DNA from 4 places in the Halomonas sp. AOP30-A1-24 genome. Region 2 is predicted to be linked to each of the others. Evidence: predicted binding sites of a transcription regulator. Region 2 holds the regulator's gene; each other region holds the start of a gene.
The links. Region 2 encodes LexA, which represses DNA repair genes until DNA is damaged. Its sites were predicted from a motif close to TACTGTNTANNTANACAGTA; they were not measured.
Positions count from the first base shown of each region.

Region 1: the regulator LexA is predicted to act here: its motif matches at 645-664, upstream of ACT3TJ_RS16560 (LexA family protein).
Region 3: the regulator LexA is predicted to act here: its motif matches at 1,685-1,704, upstream of ACT3TJ_RS16920 (LexA family protein).
Region 4: the regulator LexA is predicted to act here: its motif matches at 1,603-1,622, upstream of ACT3TJ_RS11890 (LexA family protein).

Region 1 covers NZ_JBQSXL010000040.1:12,942-16,584, forward strand. The annotation lists gene ACT3TJ_RS16555 (SOS response-associated peptidase) at 1-474, opposite strand, end outside; gene ACT3TJ_RS16560 (LexA family protein) at 902-1,351, shown strand; gene ACT3TJ_RS16565 (Y-family DNA polymerase) at 1,348-2,622, shown strand; gene ACT3TJ_RS16570 (TIR domain-containing protein) at 3,090-3,533, opposite strand.
Region 2 covers NZ_JBQSXL010000022.1:50,493-54,135, forward strand. The annotation lists gene purU (formyltetrahydrofolate deformylase) at 1-369, shown strand, start outside; gene lexA (transcriptional repressor LexA) at 477-1,154, opposite strand; gene ACT3TJ_RS13080 (TetR/AcrR family transcriptional regulator) at 1,419-2,096, shown strand; gene ACT3TJ_RS13085 (L,D-transpeptidase family protein) at 2,074-2,601, shown strand; gene nagZ (beta-N-acetylhexosaminidase) at 2,679-3,643, shown strand, end outside.
Region 3 covers NZ_JBQSXL010000043.1:8,253-11,895, forward strand. The annotation lists gene ACT3TJ_RS16910 (patatin-like phospholipase family protein) at 1-431, opposite strand, end outside; gene ACT3TJ_RS16915 (alpha/beta fold hydrolase) at 472-1,371, opposite strand; gene ACT3TJ_RS16920 (LexA family protein) at 1,728-2,171, shown strand; gene ACT3TJ_RS16925 (Y-family DNA polymerase) at 2,168-3,469, shown strand; gene ACT3TJ_RS16930 (sodium-dependent transporter) at 3,604-3,643, opposite strand, start outside.
Region 4 covers NZ_JBQSXL010000019.1:38,356-41,998, forward strand. The annotation lists gene ACT3TJ_RS11880 (sodium ion-translocating decarboxylase subunit beta) at 1-362, shown strand, start outside; gene ACT3TJ_RS11885 (IMPACT family protein) at 436-1,068, opposite strand; gene ACT3TJ_RS11890 (LexA family protein) at 1,069-1,494, opposite strand; gene ccmA (cytochrome c biogenesis heme-transporting ATPase CcmA) at 1,775-2,395, shown strand; gene ccmB (heme exporter protein CcmB) at 2,399-3,127, shown strand; gene ACT3TJ_RS11905 (heme ABC transporter permease) at 3,142-3,643, shown strand, end outside.

The sequences.
Region 1 (3,643 bases), on a different contig from region 2:
CCTGTCATGCACATCGGCAGCACTGCCTCGAGCTGGCTCGGTGAGAATGGCACATCCTAGACCTCCATCATCCCGTTCTGCGTAGATAGCGGCGAAGTATAGGGGCTCTCGATCCCTTCGGCACAGATAATGAGGCTGCTTAGGGGGCGTGTTCTTGATCCATTCGTACCATCCGTCAGCGAGTACGAGGCACCGGTGTTTAGCAAATGCCGATTTGAAAAAGTTATTAGTCGCAACGGTTTCAACTCGCGCATTTATGGGTTGCGTGCCTTTCCCTTTGGCCCACGATGGGCGAAATCCCCACCACACCTCTTCAAGCGTGGGAGCAGAGTCCTCAGACGCCTGCCGTATGCTCGCGATCCAGGTACCCGGCGCCACATTGTAGCGCGGTCGAATGTCGCGCTCAGACATAACCGCACCGACCTTTTTGGTCAGCTCAGGTATCGGGGTGAATAAAGCAAATCGTCCGCACATAGCTGCAGGATAGACGAGAATTGGCCATCCAAGTCAGCCTACGCACCAAAATCGCGGTGCCCTCATCTAACCACCGTCAAAATAAGGTGGGCTTGCCAACACGATAAGACCAACGAATGAAGAAGAGTGCTTGCGATTCACTAGGCTGATCGCTTATTGTCAGCCCTTAATACTGTATATATTAACAGCTATATAGGGAGGCGCTTATGAGCAAGAAAACTTACCCACGGTCTATGCAACGGCCATTCAGTAGTCCCCGTACTCTTCCAGTTATCGTTGGAGGATTTCCTCTTCAACGGGATGATTTGAGAGAGGAAGGTACGCAGTTGTTGGCGGTTTGGGGGACTGAACAAGACGCGCTACTCGCACCGCTTGAAAACATTGAGGTGCATCTACCAGGCACATGGCGAGCGATGGGGAGCATGGCATGAGTATGCATTTCACCATTCTTGGACGCGTCGACACCATGGCTCGACCGCTAAGGCTGCCTTTAGCGGGTGGCGAAGTCCGCGCTGGTTTCCCGAGTCCCGCAGACGATTATGTCGAGGTCGAATTAGATCTTATTGCCCATTTGATTAAGCACCCTAGTGCAACGTTCTTTCTGCGAGCCAAAGGCACCTCCATGGAAGGCGATGGCATTAAAGATAATGCGTTGTTAATTGTCGACCGGTCTATCAATCCTCAGCCAGGCCATATCGTGATCATGAGCGTGGACGGCGAGCTGACGTGTAAAAAGCTAAGCATCATGGGCAGTCGGCCGTATTTGGTGGCCTCTAACCCAGAGTTTAAGCCCATCCCTCTCACTGGGCATGATTGTCACAATTGGGGTGTGGCCACCCATAGCATCCAACCGCTAGCACCCGGTTTCACCGTATGATTGCCTTGGTCGACTGCAATAATTTCTATGTCTCCTGCGAACGAGTCTTTGCTCCCAGGTTGGAAGGCCAAGCTGTCGGCGTTTTGTCGAATAACGACGGCTGCGTGGTCGCGCGTTCGCAAGAAATCAAAAACTTAGGTGTGGCAATGGGAATGCCTGCCCATCAGATTGATCCGCATATTCGTCGACAATGCACATTGCTCAGCTCAAATTATGCGCTTTACGGTGATATGAGCAGCCGCGTTACTGATGTTCTCTCACAGCATACGCCTCACGTGGATGTATATAGCATTGATGAGTCATTTCTATCGTTTGAGGGCTTTGAACCAGACACATTAGAAGAACGATGCCAATTAATGCGACAGCAAGTTAAGCGAGATACAGGTATTCCGGTTAGCGTTGGCTTAAGCACTAGCAAAACGCTTGCAAAAATTGCCAATCACCGCGCTAAAAAAGAAAGTGTTTTCAATGGCGTGGCCATGATGGACCCTAACAGCAGCGACACCCGGGAATTCCTGGAGCAGCTACCCGTTAATGAGATATGGGGGGTAGCAGGTCGCAGTGCAGCGCGGCTTCATACTCTAGGCATAGAGAATGCTTGGCAGCTGCGCACCGCCAGCTCTAAGCATTTGCGGCGCCATTTCAGTGTGGTCATGGAACGTCTGGTTTATGAGTTGAGGGGCGAAAACTGCATATCACTCGACGACATGAGCCAACCAAAAAAACAGATCATGGTGTCCCGCTCCTTCGGCCGGCTCACGACGAACAAAACCGATCTGCACGAAGCCCTACGCGTGCACGCATCACGTGCTGGTGAAAAGCTACGACGACAAAACGGCTTGGCGCAGGCATTGATGGTGTTTGTTCACACCAATCGCTTTCGGCAAGATCTGCCGAGCTACAGTAAACGGTTAGTAATACCGCTACCTCACCCCACCGATGATAGCCGCGAGCTCATCAAAGCTGCCATGGCAGGGCTAGAAAGAATTTTTAAAAAAGACATCTGGTACCAAAAATGCGGGATTATGCTCATTGATTTGTGCGATCACGACAATGAACAACTAGGGCTGCTCGCCGAACCGATCAGTGACGAGAAACGTGCTCGTAATGAAAAATTGATGGCCACGCTCGATAAGCTCAATCGCGAACACGGAAAAAATACCGTCCGGATTGGCATGCCTCGCAAACAGAATGCTTGGGAATTGCGTTGCGAGCACCGTACACCACGCTACACCACACGCTGGGAAGAGCTAGCAGTGGCCAAAACCTAGAAAAGAGCTGCCATCCCTGGCACTCCTACCTCTTTTCACTACCAATAATCACATCCCTGTTGTGACGCATTCGACGTGCTAAAGCGGCGATCCTGGGCGTCACACTTTCACCCTAGCCTTTATCAAGCCATTTTTATGTAAGCGATTGACCACAGCGTTTGTAAGCAATGGCTTACAACAATCCGTTATGCAATGAAACTAAAAACGATTGGCGATATGTGTGCCACTAACCCAATTGGCAGCAACTAAGCCAGTGGTACTTCAGCTTATTCTGATGGATGGCAAAGACACCTGATCCGATTCAGGATAATTCGAGCAGTTAGCACGTGACATTTTTCCGCTAAAACAAGGGTTCAAACGCAGGATCGCTTGGTGAATAGGTCCCCTGGTAGCCTGTATGATTTCAGGCGGGGCATCAGAATTCATCTTCGTTAATTAGCTCAAAGGTGTGGTCGCTTAAATATCGCTCAAGGTTTTCCAGCAGCCTTGGCGGCTTCTTCAACCCATACTCCAAGGTTTTCACGACCATTATCTGTATTCCAGCGGTAGTGCTTGTATCCTTGGATCTTCATGCCGCAGAAGTCACTTGTTTGTTTATTGAAATCTGGGATTTTACTAATATCTATAGTCAACAATCCGTTGCCCCGTTTGATACTTTTCTCTATTTCGTATTTTACCCATTTACTTTTATCAGTATTGGCACCTATAAGTACGACTGTCACAGTCGTACCGATAAGCTGGGCATCTATCCATGCTTTTACCGTGCTATCACCTGTGCGCTCTAACTTCTCGAACTCTGCTTTGTCGATGAATCCAACTTTAGGGTTGGCATTGATCACGTTACTGTTACGGACATTCATCGCTCTCAGAACGTCGTCGTACTGGAAACTAAAGAAAACCTTTCTAGCCATGGGGACACCTTAGATGAGCCGTAAGAGGAGGAGGATGACTTCTTGAGCGCGTTCAAGTGATGTAGATTTATCGCCTAGTTCACCCAACAAGGGTGTAATCTTTTTACCAT
Region 2 (3,643 bases):
CGAGCGGACTGTATTGTATTGGCGCGCTATATGCAGATTCTGCCCCCGTCGTTGTGTGAGCGCTATGCTGGGCAGGTGATTAATATTCACCACAGCTTCTTGCCTTCATTTGCCGGTGCCAAACCGTATCATCAGGCCTATGAGCGCGGTGTAAAACTGATTGGCGCGACGTGTCACTACGTGACGGAGGAGTTGGATGCAGGGCCGATTATTGAGCAGGATATTCATCGCGTGAGTCATTGCCATACGCCAACCGACCTGATTCGCTTTGGACGCGATGTAGAAAAAGCCGTACTGGCGCGAGGCCTGCGCTGGCATCTGGAGGACCGCGTTTTGATCCACGGCAATAAGACGGTGGTCTTTAGCTAAGCGTTTAAAAACTGTTGAAGCTGAATCAGTAACAAAACAAGGGGGTGGTCATGAAAATGACCACCCCCTTGATGCGTTTTAAAATCCGATTTTACGCAAACGGATTATTAGCCTAGCGCTTGGCCATTACCGCCACGGATGACGCCTACACCTACGCCTTCAATATCCAGGGATTGGGTTCGCAGGTCGATTTCAATCGGTGCAAAATCAGCGTTTTCCGCAATCAACATTACCTGATGCCCTTGGCGTTGAAAGCGTTTTACGGTTACTTCATCTTCCAGCCGCGCAACGACGATTTGCCCGTCACGTACACGATCAGTGCGGTGCACCGCTAGTAAATCGCCTTCCAGGATACCCACATCCTTCATGGATAAACCGCGTACCCGCAGGAGATAGTCGGCTTTAGGGGTGAAATATTCCGCGGGTAGCGGGCAGTAACGGTCAATATGCTCCGCTGCAAGGATCGGGCTGCCAGCGGCAACTTCACCAATAACCGGCAAGCCCATCGGCGGAAGATCATTGCTGTTGGCCGCAACGGTGGCGGGTAATTCGCTAACGTCCTGCGCTTCCTGATTGGGGAGGCGAATTCCCCGCGACGTATTGCGAATAATCCGGATCACGCCTTTACGCTCAAGAGCACGTAAATGCTCTTCAGCGGCATTGGGGGATTTAAAGCCCAAGGCCTTGGCAATTTCGGCGCGGGTGGGAGGGTAGCCGAATTCACCCATGGTTTTTACTATAAAATCAAAAACATGTTGCTGACGTGCTGTGAGTGGCCGCGACATACCAAACTCCATAAACAATAAAAGACAGTCGGTATCTGTCTGCTTGATCAGTATGTGTTTAAGTATACAGTATGTTGCTCTATCCAGTACATGGTTAAAAAAGCAGCTTGTTAAAACACTGACTGTCACCGGTAAGACGTTTGAATTAACGCTAATGCGCAGGGTAACCAAATAAAAAATCGGCTAATAAGGGTGATTGAGCCTGATTAAGATATGACTTACTATTCTGTCATGTTTTAAACACTCGTTTCTCCGGAGGCCATAATGGCACAATCTGACACGGTGTCGCGCATCCTGGATACCGCTGAGGTGCTGTTTGCAGAGCGTGGCTTTGCTGAAACGTCACTGCGTAACATCACCAGTAAAGCGCGGGTAAACCTGGCGGCCGTTAATTATCATTTTGGTTCCAAGAAAGCCCTCATCCAAGCCGTATTCTCACGCTATCTAGACCCGTTTACTCAGCGTTTTCATGGTGCGCTCGATGAGCTTGAAGCCCGCTATGCTGATAGCCCCATCCCCCTGGAAGAGCTGCTTGAAACAATGGCCACCACGGTGCTGGCGGTGCCTGCTGAACGCAATAGTTTGAAAGTCTTTATGCGCTTATTGGGGTTAGCCTATAGTCAAGCGCAAGGGCATTTACGGCGCCATATTCAAGAGCAATATGGGGATGTGTTTACCCGTTTTACCGGGCTTGTGCGTAAGGCGACCCCTGATTTACCCGATGCCGAGCGTTTTTGGCGGCTGCACTTTATGTTGGGTACGGTCATATTCACCTTGTCGGGGCTGGATGCGCTACGTGATATCGCCTCCAAGGACTATCAGGAGCAGGTGACTGTGCGTGATTTAGTGCGGCGCCTGCGTCCTGTGGTCGTTGCCGCCATGAATGCTCCACTGCCGCAAGAGGTTGAAGGAGGACAGCATGCGAACGCCCCTGTTATCTGAGTTGCCACCTGAAAAAGACGGCTGGATCGAAATTGATACCAGCGCACAAATCCTGCGCTGGTGGCAGGGTCAAACACCAGGCTTTGAGTGCGCTATCTCTACTGGACGCGCTGGCGTTGGCCAGCAAGATGGAAGCGGTCAAACGCCGCATGGCTGGCACTATGTTCGCGCGGCAATTGGCCACGAACAGCCAGTCAATGCCGTACTTAGAGGCAGGCGTTTTACCGGTGAAATTTTCTCAAGTGACTTGGCCGACGCTCATCCGACACGTGACTGGATTTTGACGCGAATTTTATGGCTTTGTGGATTAGAGCGAGGATTTAACCGCGCAGGTTCCGTCGACTCTCAGCGCCGCTATATTTATGTACACGGAACGCCGCCCGATCAACCGATGGGCAAACCTGCTTCACATGGCTGTGTTCGTATGCGCAACGAGGACCTGCTTTATATCTTTGAGCGCGCCGTGCCCGGAACTCCTGTTTGGCTACATGGCAGCCGTCCGTAGAGGCCTTATGCAGAGGCTTTTTTGACTCTGTGCGTTGATCGTCTAAAATCATCGGCCCTTTTATTGGATCCCTGCTAATGACTCAACCTATTGGCCCGGTCATGCTCGACCTGGAAGGGCCTGAATTATCCAATGCTGAAAAGCGCTTGCTGCTTGAACCCGCTGTCGGTGGCGTGATTTTGTTTGCCCGTAATGTGGAAGACGCCTACCAGGTGCGCAAGCTGTGTAGCGATATAAGGCGCATACGGGGCGATCTTTTATTGGCGGTTGACCAAGAGGGTGGCCGCGTACAGCGTATCAAAAAAGGGCTTACCCGCTTACCAGCCATGGCACGGATTGGCGAGCGTTATGCCCAAGACCCTGAAGAAGGCCGCTCTCTCGCCATAGACGCAGGTTGGTTGCTTGGCATGGAAATGGCCGCATGTGGGCTGGATTTAAGCTTTGCACCAGTGCTTGATGTGGATAGCGGGATTTCTAGCGTCATTGGCGACCGTAGTTTCAGTGGTGACCCTGAGCACGTTGCTCAATTAGGCGCCGCTTTTGTTGAGGGCTTGCATCAGGCGGGCATGGCCGCTGTGGGTAAGCACTTCCCTGGCCACGGCGGCGTAGCCGCGGATTCCCATGTCGCACTGCCCATTGATGAGCGTTCAATGGAGGCAATTAAACAACGCGACCTTGTCCCCTTTGCACAGCTAGCTTCCCAGCTGGATGGCATCATGCCCGCGCATGTCATTTATCGAGCGTTTGATACACGCCCGGCGGGCTTTTCGCCCAGTTGGTTGGGTATGCTGCGTGAATCGCTGGGCTTTAAAGGCTGTATTTTTTCAGATGATTTAAGTATGGCAGGTGCTCACGAAGCGGGTGAGCCACGCGAGCGTGCCGCTGCTGCACTCGCCGCTGGCTGCGATATGTTGCTGGTGTGTAACGACCGTACCGCTGCGCTTGAGGTTGTTGAAGCCAGCCAAGGCATCGCCAATAAGCGTCCCGCGAAACTCCGCTATGGCCGTGCACGACCTGATTTGGATGCGCTGACCGCGCTGGG
Region 3 (3,643 bases), on a different contig from region 2:
ATAGAGGCACGAATAGCGCGCAGTAACGGGCCATTTTGAAACCACACTTCGCGCTGGCGAACTAGGTCAGTCGCCACCGTTGTCACCGGAATAGGCAAATCCTCAATGAGCACATCGCCTACCAACGCTTCCAACTTACTCATCACCTTATTGGCCCGCATGGCACCCATTGGGCTCCAGGTCACATCCACCAGCTTTAGCACATCCAGATAATCGAGATTACAGACCCACTCGCGATACTCGGGCAGTTTGCCAGAAGCGTAGATGCCACCAATCAGGGCGCCCATGGAGTATCCCGCCACTGAAATAATCTCAAAGCCTCGTGCCTCCAGGGCTTCAATGACACCGATATGGGCATAACCGCGCGCCCCGCCACTGCCCAACACCAAAGCCACTTTTTTCCCGCTACCCGCGTGCGTCAGTTGATTCATTGGCTATTCCTATTGCTCTTGAGCCGACCGTATAACCGCTTTACACGGCTGCCTCCCAGTGGGCGGTGGCGAGTTCCGCCACAGCGGCAACCGCTTTAGATTCCAAATGCAGATGATGCCCGCCAGGCAACACATGGCGGGTCAGATCATTAACCGCCAAGCGCGCCTGCTCGGCCCAGGCACGCTTTCCTAAAATACCCTGCTCGCCTTCAATCAGTAGTACCGGCGCCTTAATACACGCTAACAGAGCCAGTACCTGCTCAGGGGTAAAGCGCACCAGAGAGGGTTTTAGCAGTCGACTATCCGTACGCATTTGTAGATAGCCATCGGCAGTTGCTTGCGTATTACGCTCAACCAACGGCATCGCCGTTACGCTATCCAGCGTGGTGACGCCACCGGCTACCCGCGCGGCAACCGCACTTTCGATATCAGCATAGCGTGGTGGGCGGGAAAGCGGGCGACGATGGGCAATAAGCCCTTTGCGCAACTGGCTGGCAGTTTCTTCCGCAGGCGTATTCAGTGCCCCCAGCCCGTCAATCAAGGTTAACCGGGCAATACGCTCCGGCATAGCAGCGGCCAGTAGGCAGGCAACCGCCGCGCCCATGGAGTGGGCCAGTAAAGAAGCCTGTTCAATACCCAGCGCGTCCAGCGCATCAAGCACGTCGTGGCAGTAATCCCACAACGCATAGTCACTTCCGAAAGCGGCATGCTGGGAGTGCCCATGGCCGCGAAAATCAATGGCTAGCACGCGGATATCCAGCGCATCTGCCAAAAGCGGTGCCAAGCGGCTAAAGCTTGCCGCGTTATCCAGCCAGCCGTGTAGCGCCAGCCAGACAGGTGCATCCACGCGGCCCCAGCCCAGTGCGGCCAAGCGCCCTTGCGCAAGCACCAGCGGCTGCGCGGAGTGTCGAGACGCGGGTTGGAGGGTTGGTTCACACATAGGTTGTTTTCCTGATGAAGCGGCCATCTCGTTGGCAAATAACGCGACGCCTTTAATGTTCCTGAATTCAGCGTTCAGGCAATGTCTGGATGACGGTATCAGTAACAAACGTTACCATGCCAGGCGCAATTCTTCCGTCGCTTTTACCCAACTCTTGCTAATGGTGCTGCCATGAAACCACGCCGCGATACACGCGCCCGTAACCTTGTTTTTTTTATTGCTGTTGTTAGTGCCATCGTCGTGGGGTTGTGGCTAGCGCGCTAGGCTTGCCTAATCGCCGCTCAACGCTTGCAATTTAAACCTCACGAATAAATACTGTATATACATACACATTACATTCAGTGAGGATGCCGACGATGTCGTTGCCTCCATCGACGCTCGTGCCCACCTTGCCGTTAACTTCTCAGCCGTTGCCTTTTTCATCGTTACAAGGCCGTGCGGGCTTTAGCGGCTTTCCATCACCAGCGCAGGATTACGAACCGCGTACGCTCGATCTCAACACGCGGTTAATTAAAAACCCTACCCAGACGTTCTACCTTTCCGCCGCTGGTGACAGCATGGAAGGTTGGGGGATTTTTGATGGCGACCTGCTGGTCGTTGACCGCAGCATTAAGCCTCGGCTAGGGCATATCCTGGTTGCCATGTTTGAAGAGGAAGTGCTGATTAAGCGCTACGCCCTCTACCAAAATACGCCGCATCTCTGCTCTGCGCATCCTCACTACCCGCCGCTTCCCTTGGAAGGCACCGAGTGCCAGCTATGGGGAGTAGTGCGTGCCGTCATTCATGAGTATGTCCGATGATCGGCCTGGTCGATGCCAACAACTTTTACGTCAGTTGTGAGCGTGTGTTTGATCCTGCGCTGGAAGGCAAGCCGGTGGGCGTTATGTCGAACAACGACGGCTGTATCATCGCCCGCTCTGCCGAGATGAAAGCCATGGACATCCCCATGGGCATGCCATCGTTTAAGCTCGAAAGCCTGCGTAAGCGTGGTGACATTTACCTCAAGTCATCCAACTATGAGCTGTATGGCGATATGTCGGCCAGGCTGTGCCAGCTACTGCGTGATACCTGCCCAGCCGTGTCACCGTACTCCATTGATGAAATGTTTATTTACCTGGAGGCGTTCAGCAACCAGCAGTGCCAAACCCTGGGCGAATGGCTGCGTCGGCGGATTCGGCGTCATTTAGGCCTGCCGGTATGCGTCGGGCTGGCCCCTACGCATACGCTGGCGAAGCTTGCCAACCACTTGGCCAAGCAGGCGACTCACTATCAAGGCGTGTGCCTGCTAACGGGAAAAGATGCGGCAACGACCGCCCTGCTTAAACAAACGCCGGTGGGCAGCGTATGGGGCGTTGGGCGCCGGATTGCTGAGCGGTTAGCGATCAGTAATATTAATACCGCTTGGGACTTGCGTGAGGCTGACCTTCGGCTACTGCGCAAACATTTTTCGGTAGTGCTGGCCCGCACGGCGCTGGAGCTGCGCGGTACACCCTGCCTGCAGATGAATACGCTGGATCAACCGCGCCACCGCATTATGACGTCGCGCTCATTCGGCCAATCAACCGGTAGTAAAACAGAAGTACATAACGCGTTACGCCAACATGCCCAGCGCAGCGCCGAAAAACTCCGTCAGCAGCGCAGCCTCACGCGAGCCGTGATGATTTTTCTAAACACCAACCGCCACCGCCGAGACCAACCCCAGTATTCTCCCCACGCCATGGTGCCCCTGCTCTCACCCAGCGACGATACGCGCACAATTCTTGAGGCCGTTCACCAAGGGGTTGAACAGGTTTACCGGCCAGGCTACCGGTTTATGAAGGCAGGTGTGATGCTATTGGACCTGGTTGATGCCGAGCAGCACCAGCTCTCGTTGCTACATCAACCGCCGCGGAACCGATACCCTTACTTAATGGCCACCCTGGATAATATCAATCAGCGCATGGGGCAAGGCACCATCAGCTTTGGTATGACGGATGCCGATGCCGCTTGGCAGCTACGCTGCGGGCACCGCTCAGGCCGCTACACGACACGCTGGGACGAGTTGATGAAGGCAGGCACTCACCCTGGCGCTATCAAGCAATCTGCTTTACGCAAGTAACCGCTGCTATCTCAATTACGATCTCAACTCCTATCTCAACTACGATCTCAGGAAGAGACTCAAATCACCTGCCAAACGCCGCTGGATGAGCCGTCACTCATTGCTCAGCAGCAGCGTTGGCTGGGGAGAATCCGTTAGCGTGTCGTTAACGCCTGACGCAGGCGAGGACTCAAC
Region 4 (3,643 bases), on a different contig from region 2:
CGCTGATCAACATCGTGACGATCGTTCTAGGGCTTTCTGTTGGCTCAAAGCTGATGGCGGAAAGCTTCTTGACGGTGGAAACCCTCGGGATTCTGGGGCTGGGCATCGTGGCCTTCGGGATCGGTACCGCCGCCGGGGTGTTAATGGCCAAGCTAATGAACCTAATGAGCCGTATGCCGATTAATCCGCTGATAGGTGCTGCCGGGGTATCTGCTGTGCCTATGGCAGCGCGCGTGGCTAATAAGGTCGGTCTGGAGTCCAATCCGCATAACTTCTTGTTGATGCATGCGATGGGCCCAAACGTGGCAGGGGTAATTGGTTCTGCCGTGGCTGCCGGGGTAATGATTAAATATTTGGGATAAATAGACAGGATTGACGGGGAAGCAGAAGTGCCCCATGCACGGCTTACGGTTTACACCGTAAGCCGTTTTTGGTTCAGGGGGCGGGTGCGTTTACCGGGGTAACGTCCAGCGTGCACTTTAGGCGATTTTCCAAGGGGGAAAGGTCGAACGTATGGTCGCGGGGCCAGCCAATGGTGAGCTGAACACCTTCGCCATCGTAGTTGACGTGTTCAATGGGGATGGCCTTTTCGTCGCACCAGGCGCGGGCGATCGCCTCGCTGGCAAAGGTAAGGCGTAGCGTGTAGGCGTCTCGCTCAATCACTTCACGCGTCGGTAAGGTTTCCAACGCATGGCTGATGGCTTGAGCGTAAGCCCGTGCCAGCCCGCCGGTGCCTAGTTTGGTGCCGCCAAAGTAGCGCGTCACGACACCGCCGATTTCACCCATTTGGCTGCCTTGAAGTACCTGGTACATTGGCCGGCCAGCCGTGCCGCCAGGCTCGCCATCATCGGAAAAACCAATCAGTGTTTGCTCCCCGGGCGGCCCAGCAATATAAGCCGTACAGTGATGGCTGGCATTGGGGTGAGCAGCTCTTGCCGCTTCAAGAAGTGCACTAAAAGCGGCCACATCTGGCGCATGGCATAGCCACGCCAGAAACTGGCTTTTTTCGACCTCTATCTCGGCGGTATGCCACTGCGAGGCAGCTAAATCAGGAACTTGATAACGCAATCAGTGCTCCATAAGGCCATAAGAATTGGCAGCAAGGTCGTTGGCACTATCCTGCGCCACACCCATTACCATTCCTAACACTTGAATATCGCGATTGTGCAAAAAGAGATCCGGCGCTTGGGTATCGGCAGGCCATAAATGTACGCCAAAGCGACTGATCGAGAGCTGCTTCAACGCAACAGGCTGCTGATTGATGTGAGCGACGGCGGTTTCTTCGTGGGTATCGCATTGAAAACGCCGAATAATAATGACATCTCCATCAAACAAGTTGCAATCACGCATTCGGTTGCCACGTATTTTTAGGGCGTAGGTATTGTGCCGCGTTCTGCGTGGTGCTGTTTTAAAGGCGCGTGCCGATTGAATGCCTTTAGGTGCGCAGGACGCGCTGCTCAATACGGTAGAACCGGCGTGAGTTGGTGCTGACATCGATATATTCATAGGAAATTCTCCAATGCAGCGCCCTTTCCCTAGGCGTTTAGTAGTGGCAAGCCAGCAGGTTGCTGGCATGTCTTTTCATACAGTGTTTTAGTATACAGCTGTTTTTGCATACAGTGGTAGTGCTGTTTTTATCCAGTGCCTTTGGCTATTCAAAATGCTGGTTCCGTCAGCACGCTTGGTGCATTCTCACGGCCGCTGCGATTGGCTGGAGATAACCTGGCTTTCCGTGTAGAGTTTTGGCTAACTATCAACCTGTTGGGAGACACCTTTGAGCCTGTGCCTGCAAGCACGACAACTAGCCTGCGAGCGTGATGGGCGCTGGCTATTTGAAGGGCTCGATCTCACGATTCGCAGCGGTGACATTGTTCGAATTGAAGGCCCCAATGGCAGCGGCAAGACCACACTGTTAAAGCTGCTGGCAGGTCAACTGAGTGATTACCAAGGCGAGCTTTTCTGGAACGGCGCGCCACTTCGCAAGGTGCGTGAACATTATCTGGCCAACCTGCTGTATCTGGGACATTCGCCAGGCATCAAGGCTGGGCTTTCACCGCTTGAAAACCTGGCCTGGTACCAGGCGCTAAGCGGCGAGCGGGGTAATGAATCGCAGCGCCTGAGCGCTTTGGAGCAAGTAGGGCTTGGCGGTTTTGAGGACGTATTGGCCGGCCAGCTGTCGGCGGGTCAGCAGCGCCGTGTGGCGCTGGCCCGGTTAACGCTGACGCGCCGTCCACTCTGGGTGCTTGACGAGCCGTTTTCCGCCATTGACCACCAAGGCGTAGCCGCGCTTGAAGCGCAGCTTTCAGCTCATGCTCAAGCCGGGGGAAGCATTCTGGTAACCACTCACCATGGGCTGAATGCTTCGCCCGCCGCTCGCTGTATTCAACTGGGGTAGACAATGACGCAGGGGCAGAAGGCGACCACTACACTACTTGAAACGCCAGTGCCGGGCGGGCTGTGGATTGCCTTTACCGCCACCCTGAAGCGTGATGTAACACTGATGTTCAGACGCCGCGGCGAGCTGCTCAATCCGCTGGTCTTCTTCGCGCTGGTGATAACGCTGTTCCCAATCGGCATTTCACCCGACCGCGCCGTGCTTGCGCTGATCGCGCCAGGTCTTTTGTGGGTAGCGGCGCTTCTGGCGGCGCTTTTGTCGCTGGATAGCCTGTTTCGCACCGATTATGACGACGGCAGCCTTGAGCAGATGCTGCTCGCGCCTCAGCCGCTAGTCGCGCTTAGCATGGCCAAGGTACTTGCCCACTGGTTGTTGACCGGGCTGCCGCTGGCACTGGTCGCGCCGCTTCTAGGTGTGACGCTGGCCCTGCCTCCGGGCAGCTATGTGGTGCTTGCGCTTTCGCTTTTGCTGGGCAGCGCCAGTTTGAGCCTGCTTGGCGCGATTGGTGCGGCGTTGACCGTCGGTATCGCGCGAGGCGGTGTACTGCTGTCGCTGCTTATACTGCCGCTGTATATACCGGTGCTTATTTTTGGGGTTGGGGCGGTGCAGGCTGCTGTCATCGGTGAAGGTGTCGCGGCGCACCTGGCCATGCTCGGGGCCCTGCTGGCCGCGTCGCTACTGTTGGCTCCCTGGGCGATTGCCGCCTCGCTACGCATCAGTATCAACGGTTGAGGACAGAACACGCCATGTGGACCTTTATTCATAAATGGGGCTCGCCCAAATGGTTTTATGTAATGAGCGCAAAGGTGCAGCCTTGGTGTTGGGCAGTCTCCCTGATACTCATTGCGACCGGTACGGTATGGGGGTTAGCCTTTGCACCCACCGAGGTGAATCAGGGGCAGGGCGATAGTTTCAGGATTATTTATGTCCACGTGCCCGCCGCCTTTCTTGCCCAGTCGGTGTTTGTTTCGATGGCGGTGGCGAGCCTGGTCTTCATGGTATGGAAGATCAAGGTGGCGGATATGGCCGCGACAGTCATGGCGCCGTTTGGGGCGGTGATGACGTTTGTGGCGCTTTTTTCCGGAGCGGTGTGGGGTGTGCCCACTTGGGGCACCTGGTGGATGTGGGACGCCCGACTGACCTCCATGCTGATTCTGTTGTTCCTGTTTCTAGGGGTGATCGCCCTGCGCAGTGCTTTTAGCCGTCGTGAGGGTGGATCAAAAGCGGCTTCGGTACTGGCCATGGTTG